One region of the Xanthomonas sp. NCPPB 3005 genome, then DNA from elsewhere that is predicted to be linked to it. Evidence: predicted binding sites of a transcription regulator. Region 1 holds the regulator's gene; each other region holds the start of a gene.
The links. Region 1 encodes HrcA, which represses chaperone genes, less so after heat shock. Its sites were predicted from a motif close to TTNGCACTCNNNNNNNNNGAGTGCNAA; they were not measured.
Positions count from the first base shown of each region.

Region 2: the regulator HrcA is predicted to act here: its motif matches at 2,475-2,501, upstream of rpoH (RNA polymerase sigma factor RpoH).
Region 3: the regulator HrcA is predicted to act here: its motif matches at 2,936-2,962, upstream of AB8810_RS21235 (co-chaperone GroES).

Region 1 covers NZ_CP166096.2:2,385,301-2,392,875, forward strand. Annotated here, with positions in the region: gene recN (DNA repair protein RecN) at 1-1,539, opposite strand, end outside; gene hrcA (heat-inducible transcriptional repressor HrcA) at 1,652-2,710, shown strand; gene grpE (nucleotide exchange factor GrpE) at 2,886-3,407, shown strand; gene dnaK (molecular chaperone DnaK) at 3,557-5,476, shown strand; gene dnaJ (molecular chaperone DnaJ) at 5,627-6,766, shown strand; gene AB8810_RS10305 (hypothetical protein) at 7,204-7,575, shown strand, end outside.
Region 2 covers NZ_CP166096.2:709,057-716,631, reverse strand. Annotated here, with positions in the region: gene AB8810_RS03255 (NAD(P)/FAD-dependent oxidoreductase) at 1-780, shown strand, start outside; gene AB8810_RS03250 (trimeric intracellular cation channel family protein) at 836-1,456, shown strand; gene rpoH (RNA polymerase sigma factor RpoH) at 1,586-2,464, opposite strand; gene ung (uracil-DNA glycosylase) at 2,684-3,412, opposite strand; gene AB8810_RS03235 (response regulator) at 3,431-4,273, opposite strand; gene ftsX (permease-like cell division protein FtsX) at 4,281-5,228, opposite strand; gene ftsE (cell division ATP-binding protein FtsE) at 5,225-5,911, opposite strand; gene rhlB (ATP-dependent RNA helicase RhlB) at 5,985-7,575, opposite strand, start outside.
Region 3 covers NZ_CP166096.2:4,911,515-4,919,089, forward strand. Annotated here, with positions in the region: gene AB8810_RS21225 (TonB-dependent receptor plug domain-containing protein) at 1-239, opposite strand, end outside; gene groL (chaperonin GroEL) at 808-2,457, opposite strand; gene AB8810_RS21235 (co-chaperone GroES) at 2,598-2,885, opposite strand; gene AB8810_RS21240 (endonuclease) at 3,160-4,929, shown strand; gene cutA (divalent-cation tolerance protein CutA) at 5,287-5,619, shown strand; gene AB8810_RS21250 (protein-disulfide reductase DsbD family protein) at 5,624-7,575, shown strand, end outside.

The DNA of each region.
Region 1 (7,575 bases):
CATGCCCTCGACCGGGGCCTTGCTGACCCGGTAGTGGGCGTGGCCCTGCGCCGCGACCTGCGGCAGGTGGGTCACGCACAGCACCTGGCGCTGCTCGCCGAGCGCGCGCAGCTTCTTGCCGACGATGTCGGCGACCGCGCCGCCGATGCCCGAGTCCACCTCGTCGAACACCATCGTCGGCACCGCGTCCAGGCCCAGCGCGGCGACCTCGATCGCCAGCGAGATGCGCGACAGCTCGCCGCCGGAGGCGACCTTGCGCAGCGCCCGCGGCGGCTGGCCGGCGTTGGCCGCGACCAGGAATTCGACGCGCTCGGCGCCGGCCGGGTCGGGGCGCTCGGCCTCGTGCGGCTCGAGCTGGATCTCGAAGCGCCCGCCGCCCATGCCCAGTTCGCCGATCAGCGCGGTGGTGTCGCGCGACAGCGCCTGCGCGCCGCGCTGGCGGGTGCCGCTGAGCGCGGCGGCGGCGTCGCGCCAGGCCTGGGTGGCGCGGGCGATCTCCGCATCCAGCACGTCCAGCCGTTCGCCGGCCCCGCGCAGGCCCTCGACCTCGGCCAGCAGCGCGTCGCGGTGCTCGCCCAGCGTGTCCGGGGTGACCCGGTGCTTGCGCGCCAGGTCGTGCAGCCGGCCCAGCTTGCGTTCCATGTCCTCGAACTGCGCCGGATCGGCATCGAGGTCGTCGCGCACCCGGTCGACCAGCGCCAGCGCCTCTTCCAGCTGGATCGTGGCGCTGTCGATCAGCGCTTCGACCTCGGCCAGGCGCGGCTCGTATTCGCCCACCTTGCCGAGTTCGTGGCGGGTCTGCTGCAGCAGTTCCAGCACCGCCGGCGCTTCGTCGCCGTTGAGCCGCTGCGCGGCGCCCTCGCAGGCGCCGATCAGCGCCGCGGCGTGGGCCTGGCGGCGATGGTTGGCGTCCAGCGCGGCGATCGCCGCCGGCTCCAGGTCCTCGCGCTGCAGCTCGGCCAGCTGGTGCTCGAGGAAGCCGATGCGGTCGGACACGTCGCCCTGCGCCAGCAGCGTCTCGCGCTCGGCCAGCAGCGCCTGCCAGCGCGCGGCGGCGGCGCGCACCGCGGCGCGTTCGGCCTCGTTGCGGGCGTAGGCGTCGAGCAGGCCGAGCTGGCTGCCGCGCGACAGCAGCGCCTGGTGTTCGTGCTGGCCGTGGATCTCGACCAGGTGCCCGGCCAGTTCGGCCAGCTGCGACAGGGTCACCGGGCGGCCGTTGATCCAGGCGCGCGAGCCGCCGTCGGCGCGAATCACCCGGCGCAGCTGGCATTGGTCGTCGTCGTCGAGCTCGTTCTCGCGCAGCCAGGCGCGCGCCGGGGCGGCCTCGGGCACGGCGAATTCGGCCGACAGTTCGGCGCGGTCGGCGCCATGGCGGACCACGCCGCTGTCGGCGCGCAGCCCGGACAGGAAGCCGAGCGCGTCCACCATCAGCGACTTGCCGGCGCCGGTTTCGCCGGACACGACGGTCATGCCAGCGCCGAATTCCAGTTCGGTGCCGCGGACGACGGCGAAATCCTTGATCGAGAGATGTCTGAGCATGGGGGTCGGGATCCAGGGGCGCGCAACGCTAGCACGCGGGGGTAGGTGGGCCAATGACTTGCCAAGCCGGCATGCAGCCATTATCTAGTGTCCAGTCTCACGGATTGATTGCATGCGCGCCTCCCCGGTCCACTCCTCGCTCGACCCACGCGCCCGGCAGCTGTTGCGCACGCTGATCTCGCGCTATATCCGCGACGGCGAACCGGTCGGCTCGCAGACCCTGGCCCGCCACGCCGGGCTGGACGTGAGTCCGGCGACGATCCGCAACATCCTCGCCGACCTGGAGGACGCCGGTCTGCTCAGCTCGCCGCACACCTCGGCCGGGCGCATTCCCACCGCCACCGGCTACCGGGTGTTCGTCGACAGCCTGGTGCAGATGCGCCCGCCGGGCGAGGGCGAGGTGGCGCGGCTGCGCGCGGAGATGAGCAATGCCGCCGGCACCCAGGCGCTGCTCGGCAGCGCTTCGGAGCTGCTGTCGGCGATGACCCACTTCGTCGGCGTGGTCAGCGCGCCCAAGCGCGAGCAGTTCGCGTTCCGGCATATCGACTTTGTGCCGCTGGACGCGCGCCGGGTGCTGGCGATCCTGGTGTTCGCCGACAACGAGGTGCAGAACCGGGTCATCGAACCGCGCAAGGCCTACGAACCGGCCGAGCTGGAACGGGTGGCCAATTACCTGAACGCGCATTTCGCCGGGCGTGCGCTGGCCGACATCCGCGCCAGCCTGGTGCGCGACCTGCGCCACGCGCGCGACGAGATGGAGCTGCTGCTGGCGCACAGCGTGGAGCTGGCCGAGCAGGCGCTGGCCCCGGCCGGCGACGACATGGTGCTGGCCGGGCAGACCAAGCTGATGGGGGTGCAGGACCTGTCGGACCTGGAGCGGCTGCGCGAGCTGTTCGAGATCTTCGCCAGCAAGCGCGAGATCCTGCAGCTGCTGGAGCGCACCATCCGTGCGCCGGGGGTGCGCATCTTCATCGGCGAGGAAACCGGGGTGGTGCCGCTGGAGAGCGTGTCGCTGGTCACCGCGCCGTACATGGCCGGCGGCCAGGTGCTGGGCGTGCTGGGGGTGATCGGCCCCAAGCGCATGGACTACGACCGGGTGATCCCGCTGGTGCAGACCGCCGCCGAAGTCCTGGGCGCGGCCCTGGACCCGACCCCGCCGACAGAGCGCTAGCGCGCACGGCAGTGTGGCCAGCCGGCGGCAGCGGCCCCGCGGTCGCCGCCTGCTTTTCCCATTCCCGATTTCCGCCTCCCCATTCCCCAAATGCAACACAGCATCTTGAATCCGCCCCGCACGCCCACATAGGTGGTCCGGTAGGGCGGGTGCATCTCCCGCCAGGGAACCGGAAATGAACCAAGACCACCCCGAATTCGATTCTGAACACCTGTCCGAGGCGCAGCAGCCGGCGACCGATCCGCTGCAGGCGCAGATCGAGACGCTGCGCACCGAGCTGGCGCTGCTCAAGGCCGACGTGCTGCGCGAGCGCGCCGACCTGGAAAACCAGCGCAAGCGCATCGCCCGCGACGTCGAGCAGGCGCGCAAGTTCGCCAACGAGCGCCTGCTCGGCGACCTGCTGCCGGTGTTCGACAGCCTGGACGCCGGCCTGAGCGCCGCCGGCAGCGAACCCAGCCCGCTGCGCGACGGCCTGGAGCTGACCTACAAGCAGCTGCTCAAGGTCGCCGCCGACAACGGCCTGACCCTGCTCGACCCGACCGGGCAGCCGTTCAACCCGGAACATCACCAGGCGATCAGCCAGGCCGAGGCCGACGGCGTCGCCCCCGGCCATGTGATCCAGGTGTTCCAGAAGGGCTACCTGCTCAACGAGCGCCTGCTGCGGCCGGCGCTCGTGGTGGTCGCGAAGCACGATTGACGCGTGGCGGCGGCGGTGCGCGCCTGAATCGGGCGCGGCCGCGGCAGAACGCTAATTTGCGGTGATGGCTTGAATGACCTGCGGCCATCCCTATATCCGAACCAGACCCCGGCAGCGGCCGGACACCAGAAATTTTCAGGAGTCATCCAATGGGCAAGATCATCGGCATCGACCTGGGCACGACCAACTCGTGCGTGGCGATCATGGACGGCGGCAAGGCCCGCGTCATCGAAAATTCCGAAGGCGACCGTACCACGCCCTCGATCGTCGCCTACACCAAGGACGGCGAAGTGCTGGTGGGCGCCTCGGCCAAGCGCCAGGCGGTCACCAATCCGAAGAACACCTTCTACGCGGTGAAGCGCCTGATCGGCCGCAAGTTCACCGACGCCGAAGTGCAGAAGGACATCGGCCTGGTGCCGTACGGCATCGTCCAGCACGACAACGGCGACGCCTGGGTGGCCACCGCCGACGGCCGCAAGCTGGCCTCGCAGGAAATCTCCGCGCAGGTGCTGGAGAAGATGAAGAAGACCGCCGAGGCGTTCCTGGGCGAGACCGTCACCGAGGCGGTCATCACCGTGCCGGCGTACTTCAACGACAGCCAGCGCCAGGCGACCAAGGACGCCGGCCGCATCGCCGGCCTGGACGTCAAGCGCATCATCAACGAGCCGACCGCCGCGGCGCTGGCCTACGGCCTGGACAAGGGCCAGGGCGGCGATCGCAAGATCGCGGTGTACGACCTGGGCGGCGGCACCTTCGACGTGTCGATCATCGAGATCGCCAACGTCGACGGCGAGAAGCAGTTCGAAGTGCTGGCCACCAACGGCGACACCTTCCTGGGCGGCGAAGACTTCGACAAGCGCGTCATCGACTACCTGGTCGAGGAATTCAACAAGGACCAGGGCATCGACCTGCGCAAGGATCCGCTGGCGCTGCAGCGCCTGAAGGATGCGGCCGAGCGCGCCAAGATCGAGCTGTCGTCCTCGCAGCAGACCGAAGTCAACCTGCCGTACGTCACCGCCGACGCGTCGGGCCCGAAGCACCTCAACATCAAGCTGACCCGGGCCAAGCTCGAGGCGCTGGTCGAGGACCTGGTCAAGCGCACGATCGAGCCGTGCCGCACCGCGCTCAACGACGCCGGCCTGCGCGCCAGCGACGTGACCGAGGTGATCCTGGTCGGCGGCCAGACCCGCATGCCGAAGGTGCAGCAGGCGGTGGCCGAGTTCTTCGGCAAGGATCCGCGCAAGGACGTCAACCCGGACGAAGCCGTGGCGCTGGGCGCGGCGATCCAGGGCGGCGTGCTGGCCGGCGACGTCAAGGACGTGCTGCTGCTCGACGTGACCCCGCTGAGCCTGGGCATCGAGACCCTGGGCGGCGTGTTCACCAAGATCATCGAGAAGAACACCACGATCCCGACCAAGGCCTCGCAGACCTTCTCCACTGCCGAGGACAACCAGTCCGCGGTGACGGTGCACGTGCTGCAGGGCGAGCGCGAGCAGGCCCGCTACAACAAGTCGCTGGCCAAGTTCGACCTGTCCGGGATCGAGCCGGCGCCGCGCGGCCTGCCGCAGGTGGAGGTGTCCTTCGACATCGACGCCAACGGCATCCTGCACGTGTCGGCCAAGGACAAGAAGACCAACAAGGAACAGAAGGTCGAGATCAAGGCCGGCTCCGGCCTGTCGGACGACGAGATCCAGCGGATGGTCGCCGACGCGGAAGCCAACCGCGAGGAAGACAAGAAGTTCCATGAGCTGGTGCAGGCGCGCAACCAGGCCGACGGCCTGATCCACGCCACCCGCAGCGCGATCACCGAGCACGGCAGCAAGGTCGGCGGCGACGTGATCGGCAAGGTCGAGTCGGCCCTGGCGGACCTGGAAACGGCGATGAAGGGCGACGACAAGGGCCAGATCGAGGCCAAGACCAAGGTGCTGGAAGAAGCCGGGCAGTCGCTGTACGCGGCGGCGGCGGCCGGCGAGCAGCCGGGCGCTGCGCCGGGCGGCGCGCAGGCCGCGGCCGGCGACGACGTGGTCGACGCCGAGTTCACCGAGGTCAAGGACGACAAGAAGGCGTGATCCAGGCTTAGGGAATCGGTTCTCGAAGGAGCGGTGCTCAGGCTCCGCTCCTTCGCCGTTTTAAGGTTCCCGGTTCCATCGCCGCTATGACTATCGCTACAGGATGCCCGTTTTGAACCATTCCCCATTCCCCATCGCCCATTCCCAGCCATGAGCAAACGCGACTACTACGAAGTGCTGGGCGTGGCCCGTACCGCCAACGACGACGAGCTGAAGAAGGCCTATCGCCGTTGCGCGATGAAGTTCCACCCCGACCGCAATCCTGGCGACCACGCCGCCGAGGCGGCGTTCAAGGAGTGCAAGGAGGCCTACGAGGTCCTGTCCGACGGCAACAAGCGGCGCATGTACGACGCGCACGGCCATGCCGCGTTCGAGCACGGCATGGGCGGCATGGGCGGCGGTGGCGGTGCTGGCGGCCCGGACATGGGCGACATCTTCGGCGACATCTTCGGCAACATCTTCGGGGGCGCCGGCGGCGGTGGCGGCCGCGCGGCGCGGCGCGGCGCCGACATCGGCTACGTGCTGGAACTGGATCTGGAAGAGGCGGTGGCCGGGATCGAGCGGCGCATCGAGATTCCGACCCTGGGCGAATGCGAACACTGCCACGGCAGCGGCTCGGAAGACGGCAAGGTGGAGACCTGCACGACCTGCCAGGGGCGCGGCCAGGTGCGGATCCAGCGCGGCATCTTCGCGATGCAGCAGAGCTGCCCGCATTGCGCCGGGCGCGGCCAGATCGTGCAGAACCCGTGCGGTACCTGCCACGGCGCCGGTCGCGTCGAGGAAACCAAGGTGCTGTCGGTGAAGATTCCGCCCGGCGTGGACAACGGCGACCGCATCCGCCTGTCCGGCGAAGGCGAGGCCGGTCCGGCCGGCACCCCGCCTGGCGATCTGTATGTGGAAGTGCGGGTGCGCGAGCATGCGATCTTCCAGCGCGACGGCGACGACCTGCACTGCGAAGTGCCGATCCGCATCTCCCAGGCCGCGCTCGGCGACACCGTGCGCGTGGCCACGCTGGGCGGCGAGGCGGAGATCCGCATTCCGGCCGAGACCCAGACCGGCAAGCTGTTCCGCTTGCGCGGCAAGGGCGTGCGTTCGGTGCGCAGCCGCAGCGAGGGCGACCTGTACTGCCGCGTGGTGGTGGAAACCCCGGTCAATCTCACCGCCGACCAGCGCAAACTGCTGGAGCAGTTCGAATCCACCTTCACCGGCGAGGATGCGCGCAAGCATTCGCCGAAGTCGGCGACCTTCATCGACGGGGTGAAGGGGTTCTGGGACCGGATGACGTCGTAGAGCCGGGATTGGGGATTCGGGATTGGGGATTCGCAACGGCGGGTCCCTGGCGGCGGTCGCGAGTGTGTGGACCGGTGGAAGAGGCACGTGCAGGGTGAGAGCCCGGTACGTGCCTTTTCGGTTTTCTGGATTGCGATCGATTGCGTGCGAATCGAATGCCGGTTTCGAGAGGGATCGCCGCTGTGCTGCTGTTACCAATCCCCAATCCCGCATCCCGATCCCAGCCCTTGAACTACGGCGATGCACGGAAGGGGTTCTGGGACCGGATGACCTCCTGATCCTTCCGCGCGGGCCGCGTCGGCGCAATGCCCACGCGGCCGCGCTGGCGGCGCATCGCTAGCGTGCGCTGTCTGCGCCGCGTCACCCTGCGTGGCGCAGTCCGGCATGCGAACATGCCGCTACGCCGATCGCGGCGCATCTGGAGTGCAGGGTTCGCCATGGACATCGGCCGTTCCGTTGTTGCCCGCCTTGCCGCGCTGCTGCTGTGCGCTTGCTTTGCCGCACCCGCGCTCGCCAGTTCCGATGCCGGTTGCGACTCCAGCCTGCTGCTGGATTTCGGCGACTACAGCGGATGCCAGAACACCGTGGCGCTGGCGCCGGGCAGCGATACCCGTGTCAATCTGCTGCTGTTGATGCGCGATGGCGCCGCGCCGGCGGTGGCGCCTGCCAGCCCGCTCGAACCGGCGTTCACCTGGGAGGCGGCGGTGCAGGCGCTGCAACCGCCGGCGACCGATCAGGCCGCTGCTGCCGACGGGATGCTCGACGGCGAGGCGAACCGCTGCAACAGCAATGCGCGCGGCGGCAGCGAG
Region 2 (7,575 bases), 1.7 Mb from region 1:
ACCCTGGCCGAGATCGCGCGGCATACGCTCAAGCACGAATTCCGCCGCATCGATCCCGCCGAGGCCAAGGTGCGGCTGATCGAAGCCGGCCCGCGCGTGCTCGCCTCGTTCCCGGAGCGGCTGTCGGCCAAGGCGCAACGGCAGTTGGAAAAGCTCGGCGTGGAAGTGCTGACCGGCGTGCCGGTGGCCGACATCGACGCCAGCGGCTATCGACTGGGCAGTACCTTCGTGCCCGCACGCACCGTGGTCTGGGCCGCCGGCGTGGCCGCCTCGCCGCTGGCGCGGACCCTGGACGTGCCGCTGGACCGCAGCGGCCGCGTGCAGGTGCAGCCGGACCTGAGCATCCCCGGGCATCCGGAAGTGTTCGTGGCCGGCGACCTGGCCGCCCTGCAGCAGGCCGACGGCAAGCCGGTGCCCGGGGTGGCGCCGGCGGCCAAGCAGATGGGCCGGCACGTCGCCGAAAATCTGTCGAAACGGCTGCGCGGCGAACCCGGCGACGCGCCGTTCCGCTATGCCGACTACGGCAACCTGGCCACCATCGGGCGCATGGCCGCGATCGTGCACCTGGGCCGCCTGCAGCTGTCCGGCCTGCTGGCCTGGTGGTTCTGGCTGGCGGCGCACGTGTTCTTCCTGATCGGCTTCCGCAACCGCCTGGTGGTGCTGCTCAACTGGGCCTGGGCGTACTGGAGCTACCAGCGCGCGGCGCGCATCATCCTCGGCGACGACGAACGCCCGGCCGAGCCTGCGCCCGCGCCAGCGGAACCGCCAGCGGCCGCGTGACACCCTGCGGCGGGGCTGCGATCCTAGCCGCCCTTTGCCGCTGCGCAGTGCCGTCTTGGCGACCTTTCTGTTCCTGCTCGACCTGCTCGGCACCTTCGTGTTCGCGATCAGCGGCGCCACCGTCGGCGTGCGCCACCGCCTGGACCTGTTCGGCGTGCTGGTGCTGTCGTGCGCGGCCGCGGTCTCCGGCGGCATCGCCCGCGACGTGCTGATCGGCGCCACCCCGCCGGCTGCGCTCGGCGACGCGCGCTACCTCGGCGTCGCCTGCCTGGCCGGGCTGCTGACCTTCTACAGCCACAACACGGTCGAGCGCCTGCGCAACCCGGTGCAGATCTTCGACGCGCTCGGCCTGGCGCTGTTCGCGGTGTACGGCACCAGCAAGGCGCTGGCGTTCGGCCTGGGTCCGCTCAGCGCGACCCTGCTCGGCATGCTCAGCGGCATCGGCGGCGGCATCGTCCGCGACCTGCTGGTGGCGCGCACGCCGGTGGTGCTGCAGGCCGAGCTGTACGCGGTGGCGGCCTTGCTCGGCGGCGGCGTGGTCGCCGCGGCGCACGCGCTGCACCTGCCGCAGCCCTGGGGATTGGCGATCGGCGCCACGCTGTGCTTCGGCCTGCGCTTCATGGCGATCCGCTATGGCTGGCACCTGCCGGTGGCGCGGCCGCCGCCGGAGCCGTAACCCGCAACCCTGGCGGCCGCAATGCGGCTCGCCAGCGCCGGTCTTCGCTCGCGTTGGCGCAACGAAAAAGGCCCGGAAAACCGGGCCTTCTTGCTTGGCGGATCGATCATCCGCAGCTGGGCGCACCACTCACGCCACGAACAACGCCTTCATCTTCTTCAGCGCGTTGGCTTCGATCTGGCGGATGCGCTCGGCCGACACGCCGTACTCGTCGGCCAGCTCCTGCAGCGTGATCTTGCTGTCGGCATCCAGCCAGCGGCGCTTGATGATGTCGCGCGAACGCGCATCCAGTTCGGCCAGGCCTTCGCGCAGCAGCTGCAGCTGGTTGTCCTCGCTGTCGGCGCGCTCGTAGGCCTGCGAGGGATCTTCCTCGGCAGCCATCAGGTAGGCGGCCGGCGACGGCGGCGCATGGTCGTCGTCGTCGTCGGACGGCGCATCGAAGCCGATGTCGCGGCCGGACAGGCGCGACTCCATCTCCAGCACCTCGCGCTCGGACACGTTGAGGTCCTTGGCGACCGCGGTCACTTCCGCCGCGTTCATCCAGCCCAGGCGGGTCTTGGACTTGCGCAGGTTGAAGAACAGCTTGCGCTGCGCCTTGGTCGTGGCGACCTTGACGATGCGCCAGTTCTTCAGGATGTACTCGTGCATCTCGGCACGGATCCAGTGCACCGCGAAGCTGACCAGGCGCACGCCCATTTCCGGGTCGAAGCGCTTGACCGCCTTCATCAGGCCGATGTTGCCTTCCTGGATCAGGTCGCCCAGCGGCAGGCCGTAGCCGTTGTAGCCGCGGGCGACGTGGACCACGAAGCGCAGATGGGAGTGCACCAGTTCGCGCGCCGCATCCAGGTCTTCCTGGTCGCGGTAGCGCACCGCCAGCGCGCGTTCCTCTTCGGACGTCAGCACCGGGATCTGGTGCACGGCGCCGATATAGGCATCCAGCGAACCGAGCGGACTGGGGATCGGGAGGTTGTTGGCCACCAGCGCGGTGGCAGGTATGGTCTGGCTCATAGGGCTCATCTTAGCAGTCAACTAACTAGACTGCTGGGTACAGTAAAAAGTTCCTGCGTTCCGTTTATGGAACATTCGAATCAGGAAACGGACTGTGACAGAAGCCACTGGAACGCTGGGAAAGACGGGCGTAACCGCTTACGAGCGCCAAAACTAGCACCCGGGCTGCGAAATTTGCGTACACGCGGCGCGCTCCGGGCGACGCCGTCGAACCACGGTTCAGCCGCCGGCCAAGGCCGGGTCCAGCGCCGCGCGCGGCGGCAGGCTCCAGTCGATCGGCGTGGCGCCGCGGCGACGCAGGTACTCGTTGGCCGCGGAGAAATGCTTGCAGCCCAGGAAGCCGCGGTGCGCCGACAGCGGCGAGGGATGCGGCGCCTTCAGCACGCGGTGGCGGCGGGTGTCGATGACCTTGCCCTTGGCCTGGGCATAGCTGCCCCACAGCAGGAACACCAGGCCTTCGCGCTCGCGGTTCAAGGTCTCCACGACGTGGTCGGTGAAGCCCTCCCAGCCCTTGCCCTGGTGCGCGCCGGCGCGGCCTTCCTCGACCGTCAGCACCGCGTTGAGCAGCAGCACGCCGCGCTGCGCCCACGGCAACAGGCAGCCGTGATCGGGACGGCGGATGCCCAGGTCGTCCTCGATCTCCTTGTAGATGTTCAGCAGCGACGGCGGCACCGGCACCCCGGGCAGCACCGAGAAGCACAGCCCGTGCGCCTGGCCGTAGCCGTGGTACGGATCCTGGCCGAGGATCACCACCTCGACCTGGTCGAACGGGGTCGCGTCGAACGCGGCGAAGATCTGCCGCCCGGGCGGGAACACGCGTGCGCCGGCGGCCTTGCGCTGGCGCAGGAACGCGGCGAGCTCGCGCATCTCCGGGCGCAGCAGCCAGTCGCCGACCCGCGCCTTCCACGAGGGTTCAAGTTGGATCCGGGTGTCGTCTTCGCTACTCATGCAGGTTCGGCAGATCGGTCAGAAGGTCACGGCAGTGTCGTTGAGCTTGGCCAGGCGCAGCTGGAACAGCACCTTGGTGACCAGCAGGCGCTCCTCGATCGGCTTCTGCACCAGATCGTTGGCGCCGGCGCGCAGCAGTTCGGACTGGTTGTGCGGATTGCTGTCGCCGGTCATCACCAGCACCGGCATGCGCCGCTTGCCGTAGGCGAAGTCGATGCGGATGCGCTGCACCACGTCGCGGCCGTTGAGTTCGCCCTTCAGGGTGACGTCGGTCAGCACCAGGTCGATGCGGCGGGTGGTGCGGCCCAGCGATTCGGCGGTGAGCAGCGCGAACGCGTCCTCGGCGGTCAGCACGTGCACCACGTGCAACTCCTGCCGCTCGAGCATGCGCTTGGTCGCCTCGGCCACCACGCGGCTGTCCTCGACATAGAGGATGGTGGCGCCGACCACCGGCTGCGGTTGCACGTAGCCGCGGATGAAGGTCGCCAGCGCCTCGTGGCCCAGCGCCTTGTCGAAGTAGTCGGTGACGTATTCGGTGAAGCGGCGTTCGACCAGGTGCTGCTGCGCATCGCCGGAGACCACGATCACCGGCACGTAGGCCTGGCCGGCGGCCTCGCGCACGCTGCGCGCCAGGGCCAGGCCGTCGCCGTCGGGCAGCGCCAGCGAGGTGGTGACCAGGTTCACCGGGCCGGCCTCCAGCGCGGCGCGCGCCTCGGCGATGCTGGCGCAGCCGACCACTTCCACATCCGGCAGCTCGCGGTGCAGCACGTCGGCGATCAGCTTGCGCACCAGCTTGGAGCCGTCCACGACCATCACCCGCGGGGCGTCGCTGATCAGGTGCTTGAGCTCGTGCCGGGACATGCGCGCCTCAGGTATCGGTGGGACGCGTCTGGCGCAGGAAGTGGCCGGTCACCAGCCAGGCGCCGAGCCAGCCCAGCAGCAGGGTGCCGAGCAGCACGAACGCCGAGTGCAAGGCGTCCAGCCCGTGCAGTGCGAAATGGCTGCCGTAGCTGTCGGCCAGTTCCGCCAGCGGCGGCCCCAGCGCCAGCCCGGAAGCGGCGATCAGGCCCAGCGCCAGCACCCCGGCGCCGAAGCCGTACCAGGCGCCCAGGTACAGGAACGGGCGGCGGATGAAACCGTCGCTGGCGCCGAGCAACTGCAGCACGCCGATTTCCTCGCGTCGCGACTGGATGTCCAGGCGCACGGTGTTGCCGACCACCAAGGCCGCGCCGGCGCCGAGCAGCACCGACAGCACCTGTACCAGGCGCTCGCCGAAGCGCAGCCAGCCGTCCAGGCGCTTGCGCCACAACGCGTCGTGCTGGACCAGGTCGGCCTGCGGCAGCGCGCTCAGCGAGGCGGCCAGCTGCGCGTCGTCGGCCGCGGCCGGGGTGACGATCAGCAGCGTCGGCAGCGGGTTGTCGTCGAGCGCGTCCAGCGCCTCGCCGAGCCCGGCGCTGTCGCGCAGCTCGGCCATGCCCTGCTCGGGCGTGCGCAGCGCCACCGCGGCGACGTCGGCGCGGCCGCGCAGGGTCGCGGCCAGCGCGTTGGCCGCGGCGGCATCGATGTCGGTCTTCAGGAACACGTTGATGTCGCGCGACTGCTGCACGCTGCCGGCGAACTGCTTGAGGTTGTCCAGCGCGATCGACAGCCCCAGCGGCAACGCCAGGGCCAGGGCCATCACCGCCATCGTCAGCAGCGTCGCCCACGGCTTGCGCATGGCCCGGCCGAGGCTGTAGACGATGCTGTGCAGGTGGTGGTCCCACCACACGCCCAGGCGCGAGGGCGCGGCGGCGCCGCCGGCATTGCGTGCGCTCATTCGGCCAGGTCCTGCGGGGAGATGTCGTCGGCCAGGCGGCCGTGGTCCAGAATCAGCACACGCTTGCGCATCTGCTTGAGCAGCGCCAGGTCGTGGCTGACCACCAGCACGCTGGTGCCGCGCGCCGGCAATTCGGCGAACAGTTGCATGATCTCGGCGGCCAGGGTCGGGTCGAGGTTGCCGGTGGGCTCGTCGGCGACCAGCAGGCGCGGTTCGGCGACCATCGCCCGGGCGATGCCGACGCGCTGCTGCTCGCCGGCCGACAGCTGCGACGGCAGCGCCTTCTCGCGATGGCCCAGGCCCATCCGCTCCAGCACCGAACGCACGCGCTTGCCGATCTCGGCGCGGCGGGTGCCGCGCAGGATCAGCGGCAGCGCCACGTTCTCGGCGATGCTGCGGTCCATCAGCAGGCGGTGGTCCTGGTACACGACGCCGACCTCGCGCCGGTGCAGCGGCACGCGCCGCCCGCGCACCTTCAGCAGGTTGCGCTCGCCGAACAGCACCGCACCGCGCGACGGGCGCTCGCTGAGGTGGATCAACTTGAGCAAGGTGCTCTTGCCCGCCCCGGAATGGCCGGTGACGAACAGCATCTCGCCCTCCTCCACCTGGAAGCTGACGTCCACCAGCGCCTCGTGGCCACCGGCGTACTGTTTGCTGACATTGTCGAACCGCAGAACGCTCATCCGGCGATTATGCCGGAGCGGCCCGGGTTTTCGTCCACCGTGCGCGCGCCGCGAACGGTGGAGGACCGGTTCATCAGGAGCTGGAGACCAGCGAACGCAGCTTGCGGCCGAGGCGGGTCAGGAACGAATCGTTCGCCGCGGCGGCCGGCGCGGCGGCGCGCTCGCCCTGGCGCGCGGCCCTGACCTGCACCGGCTTGGCCGGCGCGTCGCTGGTCGCGACGGTGGCAGTCGCCGCACCCTCGGCGCCTTCCAGCGGACGGCCGCCGCGACGACGCCGGCGCTTGCGCGGCGCGCGCTCGCCGTCCGCCGCAGGCGCGCCGTCGACGGCGGGGCGGGCCGGCTTGGGCGTGGGCGCCGCGACCACTGCGGCCGCCTCGGTGGCGCCCGCAGCCGGCGCTTCCGCAACGGCTGCGGGCGCTGCCGCGGCGTCGGCCGGGCGCGGAGTACGCGGGCGCCGCGGCTTGCCGTCGGCACCGCGCGCTTCGCCGCGGCCGCCGGCACCGCCAGGACCGCTGCGGCCGCCGCCAGGCTTGCCGCGGCTGCTGCCGCCGCCGCGACGCTGTTCGTCGGCCTCGCGCTGCGCACGCGCCTCGCGGAAGATGTCGCCGATGCTCTCGTCGGCATCCGCATCGACCTCGACCGCTTCGCCTTCGACCACAGCGCGCGGAGTGCGCGGCAGCGCCACCAGCAATTCGGCGGTGACCGGCTCGACCGGGATCTTCTGCTCGATGTAGGCCTCGATGTCCGGCAGGCTCATCGCATAGCGCTCGCAGGCGAAGCTGATCGCGTCGCCTTCCTCGCCCAGCCGCGCGGTGCGGCCGATGCGGTGCACATAGTCTTCGGCGTCGAACGGCAGGTCGTAGTTGTAGACGTACTTGACGCCGTCGATGTGCAGGCCGCGCGCGGCCACGTCGGTGGCGACCAGGATCTCCAGCTGGCCCTTCTGGAAGCGGTTGAGCAGGGTCTCGCGCTTCTTCTGCGGCACGTCGCCGGACAGCACGCCGACCCGGTAGCCGTTGCGCTCCAGCGAACGCGCCACGCGTTCGACGAAGGCCTTGGTGTTGACGAACACCATGGTGCGCGCGCCCTCGCTGCGCGACAGCAGGCCCAGCAGCAGGGTCAGCTTCTCCTCGTCGGAGGGGAAGTAGATGCGCTGGCGCACGCGCGCGGCGGTGATGCTCTCGGTCTCGACCACGAGCTTTTCCGGCTCGTTCATGTGCTCGTAGGCCAGCTCCAGCACGCGGTGGCTGAGCGTGGCCGAGAACAGCAGGGTCTGCCGGGTGCCGCGCTCGGGCATGCGCCGCAGCAGGAAGCGGATGTCCTTGATGAAGCCCAGGTCGAACATGCGGTCGGCTTCGTCGAGCACGCAGATCTCGCAAGCGTGCAGCGACACCACTTTGTGCTGCTTGACGTAGTCGATCAGCCGCCCCGGGGTGGCGATGATCACGTCCACGCCCTGCTGCAGCAGTTCGCGCTGCTTGTCGTAGTCCACGCCGCCGTAGACCAGCGCGAAGCGCAGGCCCAGGTCGGCGCCGAACTTGACCGCGTCCTTGTGGATCTGGATCGCCAGTTCGCGGGTCGGGGCCAGGATCAGCGCGCGCGGATCCTCGGGCTTGCGGTCGGCCAGCGCCGGGCGGCTGAGCAGGCGGTTCATCACCGTCACC
Region 3 (7,575 bases), 2.5 Mb from region 1:
TCGTACACGGTGAGGAAACCTTCCTGCTGGATCTGCTGCGCGCTGATCACCACCACCGGTTCGGCGCCCTCCACCTCCGAGCGCTTGATCCGCGATCCGGTGACCACGACCTGGCCCAGGTCGGTGGCGGCGGCCTTGGGCGCGGCATCGTCGGTGGCGTCCTGCGCCAGCGCGTCGGGCGCGCCATGCAACGCCAGCACGATGCCGAGCGCGAGAGTGGTGAAGGGGTGACGAGGCATGCGGATCTCCCTGCTGCGGGCTGGCGTGGAACGCCGACGGACGACGGCGGCGACGATGCGCGTCTCCGTCCCGCGACCACACGAGGAGCCTCGTGTCGTTGCCCACAGCGCAGCCGCACGCGTGCGATGGCACGCGCTGCGTTGCGCCTCATCGGCGCGCAGAAGGAAGACGAGCGGTGCGGGCGCGCCTATCCCCTGACGCGCTCGCGGACCTAACCTGCAATGCGGCGACAACGTTGTCAACACGTCGCCACATGGATCTTGTAGACGATGCCGCTTTATGCGCGATTCGCTGCGAGAGGCGCCGATTTGCGCGGGATGCGCCGCCACCGGCCGCGCAGCGAACCCTTGCACCGCCCTCCGCGCGCGAGGCTTCGCTGTGTGCTGTGCGGCATGCGTCGCCGCGGGCAATCGCCCTGCCTCCTACGCTCCGCCGTGCCGCGATTCGCCACGACTACTCGGCCATGCGCGCGGCGCGTGCATGCCCCGCAAACGCATAAAAAAAGCCCCGCATCGCTGCGGGGCTCCTTTTCACTGCGTACTGCAGGTCGGCTTGCGCCGGCGCGGATCAGAAATCCATGCCGCCCATGCCGCCCATGCCGCCGCCCATGCCGCCAGCGCCGCCGGCCGGCTCGTCCTTCTTCGGCGCTTCGGCCACCATCGCTTCGGTGGTGATCATCAGGCCGGCGATCGACGCGGCGTTCTGCAGCGCCGAACGGGTCACCTTGGTCGGATCCAGGATGCCGAACTCGACCATGTCGCCGAACTCGCCGTTGGCGGCGTTGTAGCCGAAGTTGCCGGTGCCTTCCTTGACCCGGTTCAGGATCACCGACGGCTCTTCACCGGCGTTGGTGACGATCTCGCGCAGCGGCGCTTCCATCGCGCGCAGCGCGATCTGGATGCCGTGGGTCTGATCTTCGTTGGCGCCCTTCAGCTCGCCGATCGCGGTCAGCGCGCGCACCAGGGCCACACCGCCGCCCGGGACCACGCCTTCTTCCACGGCCGCACGGGTCGCGTGCAGGGCGTCTTCGACGCGCGCCTTCTTTTCCTTCATCTCGATCTCGGTCGAAGCGCCGACCTTGATCACCGCCACGCCGCCGGCCAGCTTGGCCACGCGCTCCTGCAGCTTCTCGCGGTCGTAGTCCGAAGAGGTCTCTTCGATCTGCGCCTTGATCTGCTTGATGCGCGACTCGATCGCCGAGCTGTCGCCAGCGCCGTCGATGATGGTGGTGTTCTCCTTGGAGACCTGCACCTTCTTGGCGCGGCCCAGGTCCTTGATGGTCGCCTTCTCCAGCGCCAGGCCCACTTCCTCGGAGATCACGGTGCCGCCGGTCAGGGTGGCCATGTCTTCCAGCATCGCCTTGCGACGATCGCCGAAGCCCGGCGCCTTGACCGCGACGACCTTGACGATGCCGCGGATGGTGTTGACCACCAGGGTCGCCAGCGCTTCGCCTTCGACTTCCTCAGCCACGATCAGCAGCGGCTTGCCCGACTTGGCCACGCCTTCCAGCACGGGCAGCAGGTCGCGCACGTTGGAGATCTTCTTGTCGTGCAGCAGGATGAACGGGTCGTCCAGGTCGGCCGACTGGCTCTGCTGGTTGTTGATGAAGTACGGCGACAGGTAGCCGCGGTCGAACTGCATGCCCTCGACCACGTCCAGCTCGTTGTCCAGGCCCGAGCCTTCTTCAACGGTGATGACGCCTTCCTTGCCGACCTTCTTCATCGCGTCGGCGATGATGTTGCCGATCGACTCGTCGGAGTTGGCCGAGATGGTGCCGACCTGGGCGATCGCCTTGTCGTCGGCGGTGGGCTTGCTGATCTTCTTCAGCTCGGCCACGGCGGCCTTGACGGCCTGGTCGATGCCGCGCTTGAGGTCCATCGGGTTCATGCCGGCGGCGACCGCCTTGGAACCTTCGCGGATCAGCGCCTGCGCCAGCACGGTGGCGGTGGTGGTGCCGTCGCCGGCGTTGTCGGAGGTCTTGGACGCGACTTCCTTCACCATCTGCGCGCCCATGTTCTCGAACTTGTCGGCCAGTTCGATTTCCTTGGCGACGGAGACGCCGTCCTTGGTGATGGTCGGCGCGCCGAAGCTCTTCTCGAGCACGACGTTGCGGCCCTTCGGGCCCAGGGTGGCCTTGACGGCATTGGCGAGAATGTTGACGCCGCGCACCATGCGCGAACGAGCGTCTTCACCGAAACGGATATCTTTGGCAGCCATGTGGAGTTACCTCGGGAATAGGGAATGGAGAACAGGGAATAGGGGAGTCAAAAGCGCACGATCGGGAAGGGACGGGAACCGCAGGCGGCAGAAATCGCTCTTGCCGATTCCCGATTCACCATTCCCGATTCCCGCCATCGTCAACCGACGATGGCGAGGATGTCGTCTTCGCGCAGCACCTTGTACTCGACGCCTTCGGCCTTGTAGCTGGAGCCGGCGTACTGGCCGTAGATGACCTTGTCGCCGACCTTGACCGCCGGAGCGCGGACGCTGCCGTTGTCCAGCGGCTTGCCGCTGCCGATGGCCACGATCTCGCCCTTGGTGGACTTTTCCTTGGCCGAATCCGGGATCACGATGCCGCCGGCGGAAATTTCGTCGGCTTCGATCGGCTTGACTACGACGCGGTCGTGAAGCGGCTTGATGCTCATTGAGAGAGACCCTCTTAAGTGATTGATTGGTCTAGGAAAGGCTGGCGATGTTAGCACTCGCATGTGACGACTGCCAGCAACGCTCGCGAAAAAACCCGGTACGCCGGGATGCGCAAGATGTGGTGCTGGTCGGCGCCCTTTCAAGGGCTGGCGACGAAAAAATTTCGCTTCGGCACCCTCCCGGCCGCGGAACTGGTACCCGGATTCCGCAACGCTGTCACAGGAGCAGGCTAGGCTCGCAGACCCAGGGGGGACCATCCAAAAGGAGTTGTCGATGAAGCCATCCGCCGTTGCCTTACCTCTCGCCTGTCTGCTGGCCCTGGCCGGCCACGCCCAGGCCGCCGTGTTCATCAACGAATTGCACTACGACGATGCCACCGCCGCCGGCGATACCGGCGAGGGCGTGGAGATCGTCGCCACCGCCGGCGAGAGCCTGAGCAGCTACAAGGTCTACCTGTACAACGGCAGCAGCCCCAGCGCCGCCGCCGTCTACGCCACCACCTCGGTGCCGGCCGGCAGCCTGGTCACCTGCGGCGGGCAGGTGCGCATCGCCACCGTCGGCTATGCCAGCAACGGCGTGCAGAACGGCCCCAACGACGGCCTGGCGCTGGTCGACGGCAGCGGCCAGGTGGTGCAGTTCCTCAGCTACGAGGGCGCGATCACCGGCGGCGGCGGCCCCGCCGCCGGCCTGACCAGCCAGAACCTGCCGGTCAGCGAGAGCAACAGCACCGCGGCCGGCACCTCGCTGCAGCTGCGCGGCAGCAACGGCAGCGCCGCGTCCGACTTCAGCTGGGCCGGCAGTTCGGCCAGCAGCTTCGGCGCCTGCAACAGCGGCCAGACCTTCAGCGGCGGCAGCAGCAATACCGCGCCGGCGGTGACCGCGACCACGCCAGCGCAGGGCGCCAGCAACTTCCCCGCCGCCGGCGACCTGGCGGTGACCTTCAGCGAGGCGGTGACCCTGGCCAGCGGCGCGTTCGGCCTGAGCTGCAGCCAGTCCGGCACGGTGGCGCTGAGCTACCCGAGCAGCGGCAGCCAGTTCGCGATCTCCACCAACACCGCCCTGGCCGCCGGCGAAAGCTGCAGCCTGAGCATCCTGGCGGCAAGGATCAGCGACGCCGGCGGCGCGCATCCGGCGCAGGACAGCAGCATCGCCTTCAGCGTCGCCAGCGGCAGCGGCGGCGGTACCAGCGGCTACTACTCGCGGGTCAACACCTCCAACGCCAGCCAGTTGCGCTGCTCGCTGCACGAGACGATCAAGGGCCACACCGTCTACCCGTACAGCAGCAGCTCCGGCACCAGCACCTGGACCATCCTGGAGATCGCCGACGAGGACCCGAACAACAGCGGGCGCATCCTCGACGCCTACCGCAACCGCAGCTACGCCAAGGTCACCGACCGCGCCGGCAGCGGCAGCGGGCTGAAATACAACCGCGAGCACAGCTGGCCGAACTCGCTGGGCTTCGGCACCGCCAGCGGCGACAAGGGCCTGCCCTACGCGCCGTACACCGACACGCACATGCTGTACCTGACCGACTCCACCTGGAACGCCGACCGCGGCAACAAGCCGTACGCGAACTGCGACAGCAACTGCGGCGAGCGCATCACCGAGGCCAACGCCGGCTTCGGCGGCGGCAGCGGCAGCTACCCGGGCAACTCCAACTGGGTGCGAACCCCGGACGGCAATGGCGGCAGCTTTGAAGTGTGGAACCACCGCAAGGGCGACATGGCACGCGCGGTCATGTACATGGCGATCCGCTACGAAGGCGGCACCGACGCGGCCACCGGGCAGTCCGAGCCGGATCTGGAACTGACCGACGACCGCAGCAAGATCGTGCAGACCTCGGCCTCGCCGGCCTACATGGGCCTGCTGTCGACGCTGATCGCGTGGAGCCAGCAGGATCCGCCGGACGACGCCGAGCGTGCCCGCAACGAAGTGGTGTACAGCTTCCAGGGCAACCGCAATCCGTTCATCGACCACCCGGAGTGGGCGACCTCCTCGCTGTTCACCTCGGCCAAGCCGGCGACCTGCCAGCTGCTCAACTGAGCAGGATCTCCGGCGCGCCGATCGCGGCGCGCCGGAGGGTCTGCGAACGACCCGGGTGGCCCCGGGGCCATCCGGCGTCGCCCGTACATGCAATGAAGGCTCGGCGGTAGATAGCCGCCGCTGCCGCGCGCCCCCCGGCACCGTCGCGGCCCTGCCTTCCCGCCGCCGCCACAACCACCCAACTGCCACGCCGTTCCCGCTGCGCAGCGGGTCGCTGCCGCACGGCCCAGTGCCAGGCCCGGCCAGCGCCCTCCGCGGCCGCCCCGCGCAGGCCTGCAACCGCGCGCCCGCGGGCGCGCACTCATGCCCGAACCAGGCCCGGCAAAGCCCTGCCGGCGTCCCTATACTGTCGGCCGCATGTCTTCGCCCCCACTCCGTTTGCTGTTCAGCACCTGCCCCGATCCGGCCAGCGCCGCGCGGATCGCCCAGGTCTTGGTCGAAGAACGGTTGGCCGCGTGCGTGAGCCGCCTGCCCGGCGTGCACGCCACCTATCGCTGGCAGGACGCCGTGGAGCAGGCCGAGGAAGTGCTGCTGCTGATCAAGACCGCCGCCGACCGCGTCCCCGCGTTGCAGCGGCGGCTGAGCGAACTGCACCCCTTCGACGTCCCCGAACTGATCGAGGTCGAGGTCGCCGGCGGCCTGCCCGCCTACCTGCAGTGGGTGTATGCCGAAACCCGTGAGGAACCGTAAGCCGATGACCGTGCTGCACCGTATCGCCGCCCTGTGCCTGCTGGCCCTGGCCGCCTTCCCCGCCCTGGCGATCAGCGAAAAGGATCTGCTGCCGGTCGATCAGGCCTTCGTGCTGAGCGCACAGGCGCCCGAGCGCGGCCGCATCGAACTGCACTGGAAGATCGCCAACGGCTATTACCTGTACCGGCACCGGATCGCGGTGCGGGTGCTGAGCGGCTTCAAGGCCAACCCGACCGTGCAGCTGCCGGCCGGGCACAAGAAGACCGACCCGTACTTCGGCGAGGTGGAGACCTACCGCGGCGAGTTGAACGCGGTGCAGAGCGGCGTCGCCGATCCCGCCACGACCAGCCTGCAGGTGGAGGTGCGCTACCAGGGCTGCGCCGACGCCGGCGTGTGCTATCCGCCGCAGAAGCGCGTGCTCACGGTGGCGCTGCCGGCGGCCGAGGCCGACGCAACGGCGGCCACGTCCTCGCCGCTGCCGGGCAGCGCGCCGGGCGCGGCCGGCCCAGCCGCCAAGCCGTTGTTCGGCGCCGGCGCCGGCGCCGTGCAAGGCCTGCCGCTGCCGTCGGACCAGGCGTTCGGCTTCGAAGCCATCGTCGGCGACGGCAACACCCTGCTGCTGCGCTTCACCCCCGCGCCGGGCTACTACCTGTATCGCGACCGCACCGCGCTGGCGCTGGAAGGCGCGGCCGGCATCCGCACCGGCATGCCGCGCTGGCCGCAGGGCCGCTCGCACCAGGACGAGCACTTCGGCAACGTGGTGGTGTATTTCGACCAGACCGAGGTCAGCGTGCCGCTGCAGCGCCAGCGCGCCGATGCCGCCGACGCGACCCTGGTCGCCACCTTCCAGGGCTGCCAGACCGACGGCATCTGCTATCCGCCGATGACCCGGCGGGTGAAGCTGTCGCTGCCCAAGGGCAAGCTCAGCCCGACCGACCAGGCCGAAGTGGCGCCACTGCTGGTGACGCCGCTGGACAGCCGCCAGGCCGACGCCAGCGCCGCGGCGGCCGACGCGGCCGCGCCGGTGACCGCGCCCGATGCGGCGAGCGCGCCCGATGCCTCGGTGCACAACGCCGCGCGCAGCACCGCGCCGGCGGCCGCGCCGCAGAACCTGCTGTGGGTGTTGCTGGCGGCACTGGGCGGCGGCCTGATCCTGAACCTGCTGCCGTGCGTGCTGCCGATCCTGTCGCTGAAGGTGCTGGGCCTGGCGCACAGCGGCGAAAGCCATGCGCGCGCCCGCAGCCATGCGCTGTGGTACACGCTGGGGGTGCTGGCATCCTTCGCCGTGGTCGGCGGCATCGCCGTCGCCGCGCATCTGCTGTGGGGCTTCCAGCTGCAGCGCCCGGGCTTCGTCGCGGTGCTGACCTACCTGATGTTCGCGATGGGCCTGAGCCTGTCCGGCGTGTTCACGCTCAGCGCCAACCTCGGCGGCCTCGGCCAGTCGCTGTCCTCGCGCAGCGGCCCGGTCGGCGACTTCTCCACCGGCGTGCTGGCCTGCGTGGTGTCCAGCGCCTGCGTCGGCCCGTTCATGGGCCTGGCGCTGGGCTATGCGTTCGCCGCGCCGCCGGCGATCGGCATGCTGGTGTTCCTGACCATGGGCCTGGGCCTGGCGCTGCCGTTCCTGCTGGTCGGCTTCATCCCCTCGCTGGCCAAGCGCCTGCCCACGCCCGGCCCGTGGATGGAGACGCTCAAGCAGGTGCTGGCGTTCCCGATGTACCTGACCGCGATCTGGCTGCTGTGGGTGCTGGGCAAGCAGCGCGGCGTGGATGCGGTGGCGCTGCTGCTGGTCGGCGCCACGCTGCTGGCCCTGGGCCTGTGGTGGATCGAGCGCGCGCGCTGGCGCAGCCACAAGCTCGGCTTGCGCCTGGCCTCGCTGCTGGTGCTGCTGGCGCTGCTGCCGGTATGGGGCGTGACCCGGCTGGCGCCGCCCAGCGTGACCGCAGAGCGCAACACCGT